Regions from separate parts of the Bradyrhizobium pachyrhizi genome, predicted to be linked through region 1. Evidence: riboswitches for the same ligand, from Rfam matches in the RefSeq annotation. Region 1 holds a riboswitch; the other holds the start of a gene.
The links. A riboswitch is a leader RNA that binds a small molecule or an ion and turns the genes downstream of it on or off. The one in region 1 is predicted to bind cobalamin.

Region 1 (4,210 bases):
TCAGGCACTCTGGCTCAGGGATGAGATGAAATGGACATATGCGCCGAGACTGGACGCACAGTCCTGGCCGCGACCTCTGATTGGCCCCTGCACGCCATTGCGGCTTCGCGCGTATTGGCGGATGCTGGACCGGCAAGCGGCACGAAATGCGACGAGAATAGGATTAAGCCCAAGATCGCTAACTTGTCCGAAATCGATCCGAAGCGCGTAGCAGTCTTCTCTACCGGCGGGATGCGACAAGACAGCGATATCGTGTTCGCCGATCTCCCCAAACTTCTCGCGCACCAAGACCGAGCGCCGCGATGGCTTCGGTTCACGCGGACCTGCCCCGGCCCTCCGCCTGGAACGTGAGGCAATCCGCGAGACTGGTACGGAGTTTCGACATCAAGAACGTAAAGAACGCGAATGCGTCTATTCTTCAATGTAAGGCGGCCAAACGATCGCCGGCATATGCAAAATCCAACCGAAAATGTTCATTTTTACAAATCCTGCCTCAAAGTCCCCGCGGGGCTTTCCAGCTGACTGGAATCCAACGCGTGACTTGGTAGGCGCATCGATAGTCTTCCCCGGCTCGTCGCCCGGAGAAACGAACGCAATGTCAAGCCCGCCCGCGTCAACTGGATGCTCACAACCGAGAAGGCGCGCGTAAAAATGGCGTGCGCCGTCCAAACCCTTCAGCCAAATCAAGTCAATTTCAACGATTCAACTGCTCAGTGCCGCGGTTCTAGTCAGCTTCTCGAAAGCTAACCTGCCTACATTCGACCTTGGTCTGTAGACGCAAATGCCGGCGATGACTGAGCTTGGTCGCGAACCCAGGTAGGCGATGAGCCGATCGGCAAGAGGCTTTGTCGCTTATAAGAGCAAGGAGAGCCCCATGGAATCCAATCGGATAAACGGTGCCGGCTCGCGCGGGCCGGAATTTTGGGACGTCAGCACACAGGAGAATCATGACTTATTTAGCCAGACTGTGAATGAAATCAGGTCATCGTCCGCCGCGCCTGTAGCGGCAAAGCCTCCGATTTGGAGTTCGAGCGCTCCGTACGGGAACTTCTCGCGCAACGGGTATTCCTGGAACAACGATGTATGGGGCGCTGGCGCTGGGCATCAAACGATTTCGGTGCGTGACTCGAACCAGTGGAGCGTATGGTCGAACCAGCCGAATACGAAAGGCATCAAGAGCTATCCGCACGAGTCCTTCAATATCGGGAAACCGCTCAGTTCAATCAACACTCTGAGCTCGAACTTCAATCAGGAGGTTCCTGCTGGTGGCGCTTGGGACGCCGCCTACGATATCTGGGGCAACTCAAACCAGCAGGAGATCATGCTCTGGACAAACTACACCGGAAACTCGGACGGTAGCGGCAACGTAAAGCCGATTTCATATCACTATGCCCCTTCCGGGGCAGCGATCCCGGTTTACCGCAATATCAATGCAGGCGGGGCGACTTGGAACGTGTTTGAGGGCTTCAATGGTCACAAGGTCATCTCACTCCTGTGCACTTCGAAGACCAACAGCGGGACAGTAGACATCAAGAGTATCCTGCAGTGGATCAAGTCGACGGGCTATTTTGGCGACATAAACGTCGGTAGCGTCCAATACGGAGTCGAGATCACCTCCTCTCCTGGGGGAATGAACTTCAATTTCAACAACTGGACCGTGACCTCGAAGTGAAGATCCGCGTGCCGGAGATGATCTGAAGGGCACCAGCCGCAAACGGTTCGAACGCCTTGTTATGGAACATAAGCCTGCCTGGATACTCCGCCTCTGGGTCGACAGCGTATCCGAGCGCTTCGAGCCGAATTTTAGTTCCGCTCGGAATGAGCTGGTCCGGCTTTCATACTGAGGCGTGGGAAGGCCGCCAGCACCGGCGGGCGCTCCATCACTGCTTCCGACATCGGCAGGATAGGGCCCTCTCGCCCGCAAGACGCCCTTCTGCACGGCCGCCGAGTTTGAGGCCATCGGTTGCGCGACGGTCATTGGCCAGTGTCCGCGTTGGGGGTGCCAGCAGGGTGCAACAGACTTTATGCCGCTATTTCACGTGATGGCGACGCGCACGAGATTGTCGAAAGCATGCAGAAGCGCGCAGAACTCTATGCGATCGTTGGGTTTGCACCACTACAAGTCACTCTATTCTTCGGTTGTACCGAGCATCATTCCCGTTGGGATGCCGCAACAACCATAGTTTCTGAGGGTTGACGCACTCCCTCCGTTGCAGGTAATCGAAACCGTTGAGGTTCTCCAGATCACGATTGACCTGGAGCTAAGAGGGAAGCCGGTGCGCAGGTTCTTCGGAACGAAGCAATGCCGGCGCTGCCCCCGCAACTGTAAGCGGCGAGCCATCGTCCATTTCAGCCACTGAAGCGCAAGCTTCGGGAAGGCCGGACGATAGCTAGGACCCGCGAGCCAGGAGACCTGCCTCGGCAACATTAACGTCCACGGGCGGGGTGTCCCGGTGGTGCGGTTGCGACCCGTTTGCGCTCAACGCGCCTTGCGGAGTCCAGACGTGTCACCACGGCCTTTGCCCCCATTTGGGGTTAAGCCAATGTCCTCTACATCTATCTCCTCACTTGCGGTCGCAACTCTTGGTACGGCGCGCATCGGTCCACGCCGCGAGCTCAAGCTTGCGCTCGAAAGCTTCTGGTCCGGCACATCGGACGAGAAGGCATTGATCGAAGCCGGGATCGGATTGCGCACCGCCAACTGGGCGCGGCAGAAAAAGCTCGGTGTCTCGGTGATCCCGTCGAACGATTTCTCGTTCTACGACCAGGTGCTCGACACCTCGGTGATGGTTGGAGCGATTGCCCCGATCTATGGCTGGACCAGCGGCTCGATACCGCTTGCGACCTATTTTGCAATGGCGCGTGGCACCCAGGGTGATGTCCAAGGCGACCCGCACGATGCGTCCCGCGGCAACGCCCATCATGGCCAAAGCGTGCCGGCGCAAGAAATGACCAAGTGGTTCGACACCAACTATCACTATATGGTTCCGGAACTTGCGAAGGATCAGCAATTCCGTCTCGTCTCGCGCAAGCCGATCGAGGAATATGAGGAAGCCAAGGCGCTGGGCTACCAGACCCGACCTGTGCTGGTCGGTCCCGTCACCTTCCTCAAGCTCGCCAAGAGCAAGGATGCCGGCTTCGAGCCGCTGTCGCTGCTGGACCGACTGCTGCCGGTCTATGCCGAGGTGCTGCGGGAGCTTGCCAGAAGCGGCGCGGAATGGGTTCAAATTGACGAGCCCTGTCTGGTGCTGGATCTCGACGAGGCAGCTCATGACGCGCTGCGGCGTGCCTACGCCGAAATCGCCAGGGCTGTGCCGCAGATCAAGATCATGCTGACGAGCTATTTCGGCGGCCTCGGCCAGAACCGCGACACGGCGTTCGCGCTTCCCGTGGCCGGTTTGCATTTCGACCTGGTGCGCGCGCCCGAGCAGCTCGACGACCTCGCTCGCCTGCCCACCGACCGCGTCGTCTCGCTCGGTGTGCTGGACGGCCGCAACATCTGGCGTGCCGATCTGAGCAGAATTCTCGACCGGCTTGAGCCAGTCGTCGCAAAGCTCGGCAACGACCGCGTGCAGATCGCGCCCTCGTGCTCGCTGCTGCATGTACCGATCGATCTCGCGCTGGAAGTCAAGCTCGACGCCGAGGTGAAGAGTTGGCTGGCCTTCTCCGTGCAGAAGATCGAAGAGCTGGCCGCGCTCGGCAGGTCGCTCGCAAGCGGGCGCAGGTCGATCGCAAAGGACTTGAAGGCATCCGACGCCGCCGCGTTAGCGCGCAAGACCTCGCCGCGCATTCACGACGCGAAGGTGGCAAGCCGTATTGCCGGGATCGACGAGGCAGTGCGCCGGCGCGCCAGTCGGTTCGAGAAACGAGCCGCAGTGCAGCATGCGCGCTTCAACCTGCCAGCTTTCCCCACGACAACAATCGGCTCCTTCCCGCAGACCCAGGAAATCAGGAAGGCGCGCGCCTCGCACGCCAAGGGAGACCTGAGTGATACCGCCTACAAGACTTTCCTGCAAAACCAGACGGCACGCACCGTGCGCTGGCAGGAAAGCATCGGCCTCGACGTCCTCGTCCATGGCGAGTTCGAGCGCAACGACATGGTGCAGTACTTCGGTGAGCAGCTCTTAGGATTCGTCTTCACCGAGAACGCCTGGGTGCAGTCCTACGGCTCGCGCTATGTCAGGCCGCCGATCCTGTTCGGCGACGTGTC
Region 2 (4,210 bases), 2.3 Mb from region 1:
CGCAAGCGGGAGAGGTGAACTGAACTCGTGGAGACGCCGCATCCTCATCACACGTCCGCCCACGGCACGATGACCGCCTCGCGCTGAAATTCGGCGCGATAGGCGCTGACCCGGAACACGCTGGCGAGGACCGCCTCCGACAATGCGTCGACAGGCGCGCCCTGCGCGGCCAGCCGTCCCTCCGACAGCACCAGAACATGATCGGCGAAGCGCGCGGCGAGTCCCAGGTCATGCGTCACCACGATCACCAGCACACCGGTATCGGCGACGTTGCGCAGCTTCTGCATCACGTCGATCTGGTGGCGCGGATCGAGCGAGGCGGTCGGCTCGTCGGCGAGGATCACCGGCGCCTCCACCGCGAGCACCCGGGCCAGCGCGACGCGGCTGCGTTCGCCGCCGGAGAGTTCGGTGACGCGGCGATCGCTGAATTCAGTGACGTCGACCGCCTGCATCGCGCGCAGCACCGCCTCCATATCCGTCTGCGACAGCCGCGCCGGATCGGTCGCGCCGTGCGGATAGCGGCCGAGCGCGACGATATCGCGCGCCGGCAGCGGCCAGTGCACCATGTGCCCCTGCGGCAGATAGGCGAAACGTTTCGCGCGCTCGCGCAGCGGCAGCGAGGCCAGCGCATCGCCGCCGATCCGGATCTCGCCGCCCGACGGAATCAGCCCGGCCAGCGCGCGCAGCAGCGTGGTCTTGCCAGCGCCGTTCGGCCCGATCAGCGCGACGAGATGGCCCGATGGCAGCGACAGCGAGACATCGTGCAGCACCTCGCGGCTGCCGAGCGAAGCATTGAGCGCGGTAGCGGAGAGCAGCGTCATGCCACGCCTCCGCCGAGCGCGCGGCGTTCGCGCATGATCAGATAGAGGAAGAACGGCACGCCGATGATCGAGGTCAGCACGCCGACCTTGATGTCCGAGGTCGAAGGGATGATGCGCACCGCGATGTCGGCGGCGAGCAGCAACGCCGAGCCGGTGAGCGCGCTCGGCACCAAGAGCCGCGCCGGATCGTGACCGATCACGGGACGCATCAGATGCGGCGCAACGAGGCCGATGAAACCGATCGTGCCTGTCACGGCAACTGCGCCGCCGACGCCGAGCGCCACGCCCGTGATCACGAAAAGCCGCAACCGCCCGACATCGACGCCGAGGCTCTGCGCCGCCTCCTCGCCGAGCGTCAGCGCGCGGAACGCGCTCGCCTGGCTGAGCAGGATGGCGGCGCCTGCGACGATGAAGGGCAGCGCCAGCGCGACGTGCTGGAAGCTCCGGTCTTCCAGCGAGCCGAGCAGCCAGAACGCGATCTCCAGCACCACGAAGGGATTGCTGGAGAGGTTCATCACCAGCGCCGTCGCCGCTCCCGCAAAGCTCGAGATCGCGAGCCCGGCGAGGATCAGGATCAGCAGTCCGGCGTTGCGGCCGGCGATCGCAAGCAGCGCGAACACCGAGCCGAACGCGGCGATGATCGCCACCACCGGCAGCGCGTAGGAACGCACATCGGCGAGGCCCAGCGCGATCACCAGCACCGCGCCGAAGGCGGCCGATTGCGGCGCGCCGAACAGTGACGGCGAGGCTAGCGGATTGCGCAGCAGCCCTTGCAGCGACGCACCCGACAGCCCGAGAATACCGCCGATCGCGAATGCCAGGATGGTGCGCGGCAGGCGGATCTCGCGCACGATCACCTGCGCCACATCGCTGCCGCCGCCGAACAGCGCCTCGATCACCGCGAGCGGCGACAGCCGCACCGGCCCGATGCCGAGCGAGAGCACGCACAGCAGGGCCACGAGCGCGAGCAGCGCCGCGGTGGCGCCCCACCGGCGCCGCGCCGCGACCTCGGCCGCCAAGGCAAAATCCTGCACGCTCATTGGATCCATGGTCTTACAGCGATCGCCGTGGCAGACAAGCGACACTCGGCAAAAACCGTGGCCGCCCGGCCATTGCCCGACTTCCGCCGGATTGACTTTGCTACCCGGCCGAACCCTAGATGAACATGACGGTTCTTTCGTGAGATGAAAAGGGAATGCGGTACGGGGAAACTTCCCCAACGCCGCGGCTGCCCCCGCAACTGTATGCGGTGAATCCTTCGTCACAGGCCACTGGGAATCTCGGTCCCGGGAAGGCGATGAAGGGTAACGACCCGCGAGCCAGGAGACCTGCCGTCAGCCGTGATCACACGCGATGCTGCCGGTCGGGGAGTACAGGCATGAGCTTCACCTGATGCTGTGAGCACGATGGTGAGACTGGTTCGCGGTGACGTGCCACTGACGTTACCGAGACCTCGCTTATGTTCTCCTTCCCTTTCCATCGGCGACACCGCGCGCTTCTGCTCGCGTCGACGATGATCGCGCCGGCAATCCTTTTCTCCGCCGCGCGGGCGCAGCAGGCACCCGCTCCCGATCAGCTGCCGGCGATCGAAGTCACCAAGCCGCGCGACCAGAACGTCACGCGCGCCAGGCCGGCCGCTGACGAAGCGCCGGCGCCGCGACGCCCGGCGCCGGGCACCTCGCAAGGCAACGACACAGGCAGCGGATCGGGCACGACAGCGACCGGCGCGGCCACCGGAACGGATGGCACCGGCGGCGGCCGCCAGTTCGCCGGCATTGTCGGCTCCTCCTCGGCCGTGATCACCGCCGACGACATCGCCCATTCGCCGGTGCAGTCGTTGCCCGAGATCCTCGCGCAGGTGCCAGGCGTGCAGCTGCAAACGCCCTATGGCGGACCGAACGGCGCCAAGACCTCGGTCGACCTGCGCGGCTTCGGCGCCTTCGCGACCGACAACACGCTGTTCCTGCTCAACGGCCGCCGCCTCAACGACGTCGACAAGGCCGGCTTCGACCTCACCACGATCCCGCTCGATTCGATCGAGCGCATCGAGATCACGCGCGGCAACAGCGGCGCGGTGCTCTACGGCGACAACGCGGTGGGCGGCGTCGTCAACATCATTACCAAGACCGGCGTCGGCGGCCCGCCGACGACGATGCGCGCCGAGGCCGGATTTGGCTCGTTCAACACCCGCATGGCCGCGGTCTCCGCGGCGCTCAACTCCGGACCGTGGTCCACCTCGTTCTACGGCAACGGCATCAAGTCCGACGGCTACCGCGTCAACAATGCGCTCGACCAGCGCAACGCCGTCGGCAACATCAACTACACGACGCCTGATCTCACCGCCTTCCTGACCGTCACCGGCAGCGACCAGAAGCTCGGCCTGCCCGGCGGACGGCTGGTCGATCCGTCGATCGGCGTCAATGAGCTGCTCACCGACCGCCGCGGCGCCGCGACGCCCTTCGACTATGCCAACCAGCAGACCGCCAGCGTCACCGCCGGCTTCACCAGGTCGCTGATGAACGGCGTCGACCTCATCGTCGACGGCGGCTGGCGGCAGCGCGAGACGCAGAGCGGCTTCTTCGGCAGGGTGCCGACCATCAGCTTCGCCTCGACCTACAATGACGCCGCGCTGCAGACCTGGTCTCTGACACCGCGGCTCAGCGTCAAGAACGTGATGCTGGGGATGCCGTCGACGATCCTGACCGGCATCGACTATTACGATTCGACCTTCCGTGAGGCGCGCGGCGCCTATCAGGGCGTCGATCCCTTCCATATCTACAATATCGAGCAGCGGTCCGTGGCCGGCTACTGGCAACATGCGCTGGGCCTGTTGCCGACGACCGACTTCTCCTACGGCGCGCGGGTCCAGAACACCAGCATCTCGGCGCGCGATCGCTACGACCCGAATGCGCCGTTCGCGTTCGATGCGCAGGCAGCGCCGCTCGACAGCAACGAGACGCAATACGCGCTGCATGTCGGCGTCGAGCATCGCCTGACCGACACCTTCTCCGTGTTCGGCCGCGCGGCCCGCGCGTTCCGCACGCCTGATGTCGACGAGCGCGTTGCATCAGGGCCGTCATTCGACCCGCTGACCTTCGCCCCGATCCCGCAGACCTTCCAGCTCAAGACCCAGACCTCGCAGGACGTCGAGGGCGGCTTCCGCGTCAGGACCAATCGCTTCCAGGTCCAGACCAGCGTCTATCTGATGGATCTCGACAACGAGATCCATTTCAACCCGGTGCTGTTCTACAACACCAACCTCGACCCCACCCGCCGCTACGGCAGCGAGACCAGCGCCTCGCTGAGGGTCAGCGACAGCGTGACCCTGCGCGGCGGCATGGCGATCACCCGCGCCGTCTTCCGCGAAGGCGTGTGGGCCGGCAACGACG

Region 2: it holds a riboswitch for cobalamin, as region 1 does, so the genes downstream of both, QA639_RS03285 (TonB-dependent receptor) here and metE (5-methyltetrahydropteroyltriglutamate--homocysteine S-methyltransferase) in region 1, are expected to answer to the same signal.

The regions. Positions count from the first base shown of each region.
Region 1 is NZ_CP121667.1:7,333,685-7,337,894, forward strand. Features, by position in the region: gene QA639_RS34595 (hypothetical protein) at 412-687, opposite strand; gene QA639_RS34600 (glycoside hydrolase family 12 protein) at 875-1,672, shown strand; cobalamin riboswitch at 2,216-2,435, shown strand; gene metE (5-methyltetrahydropteroyltriglutamate--homocysteine S-methyltransferase) at 2,544-4,210, shown strand, end outside.
Region 2 is NZ_CP121667.1:740,077-744,286, reverse strand. Features, by position in the region: gene QA639_RS03295 (ABC transporter ATP-binding protein) at 48-821, opposite strand; gene QA639_RS03290 (FecCD family ABC transporter permease) at 818-1,861, opposite strand; cobalamin riboswitch at 1,974-2,171, shown strand; gene QA639_RS03285 (TonB-dependent receptor) at 2,335-4,210, shown strand, end outside.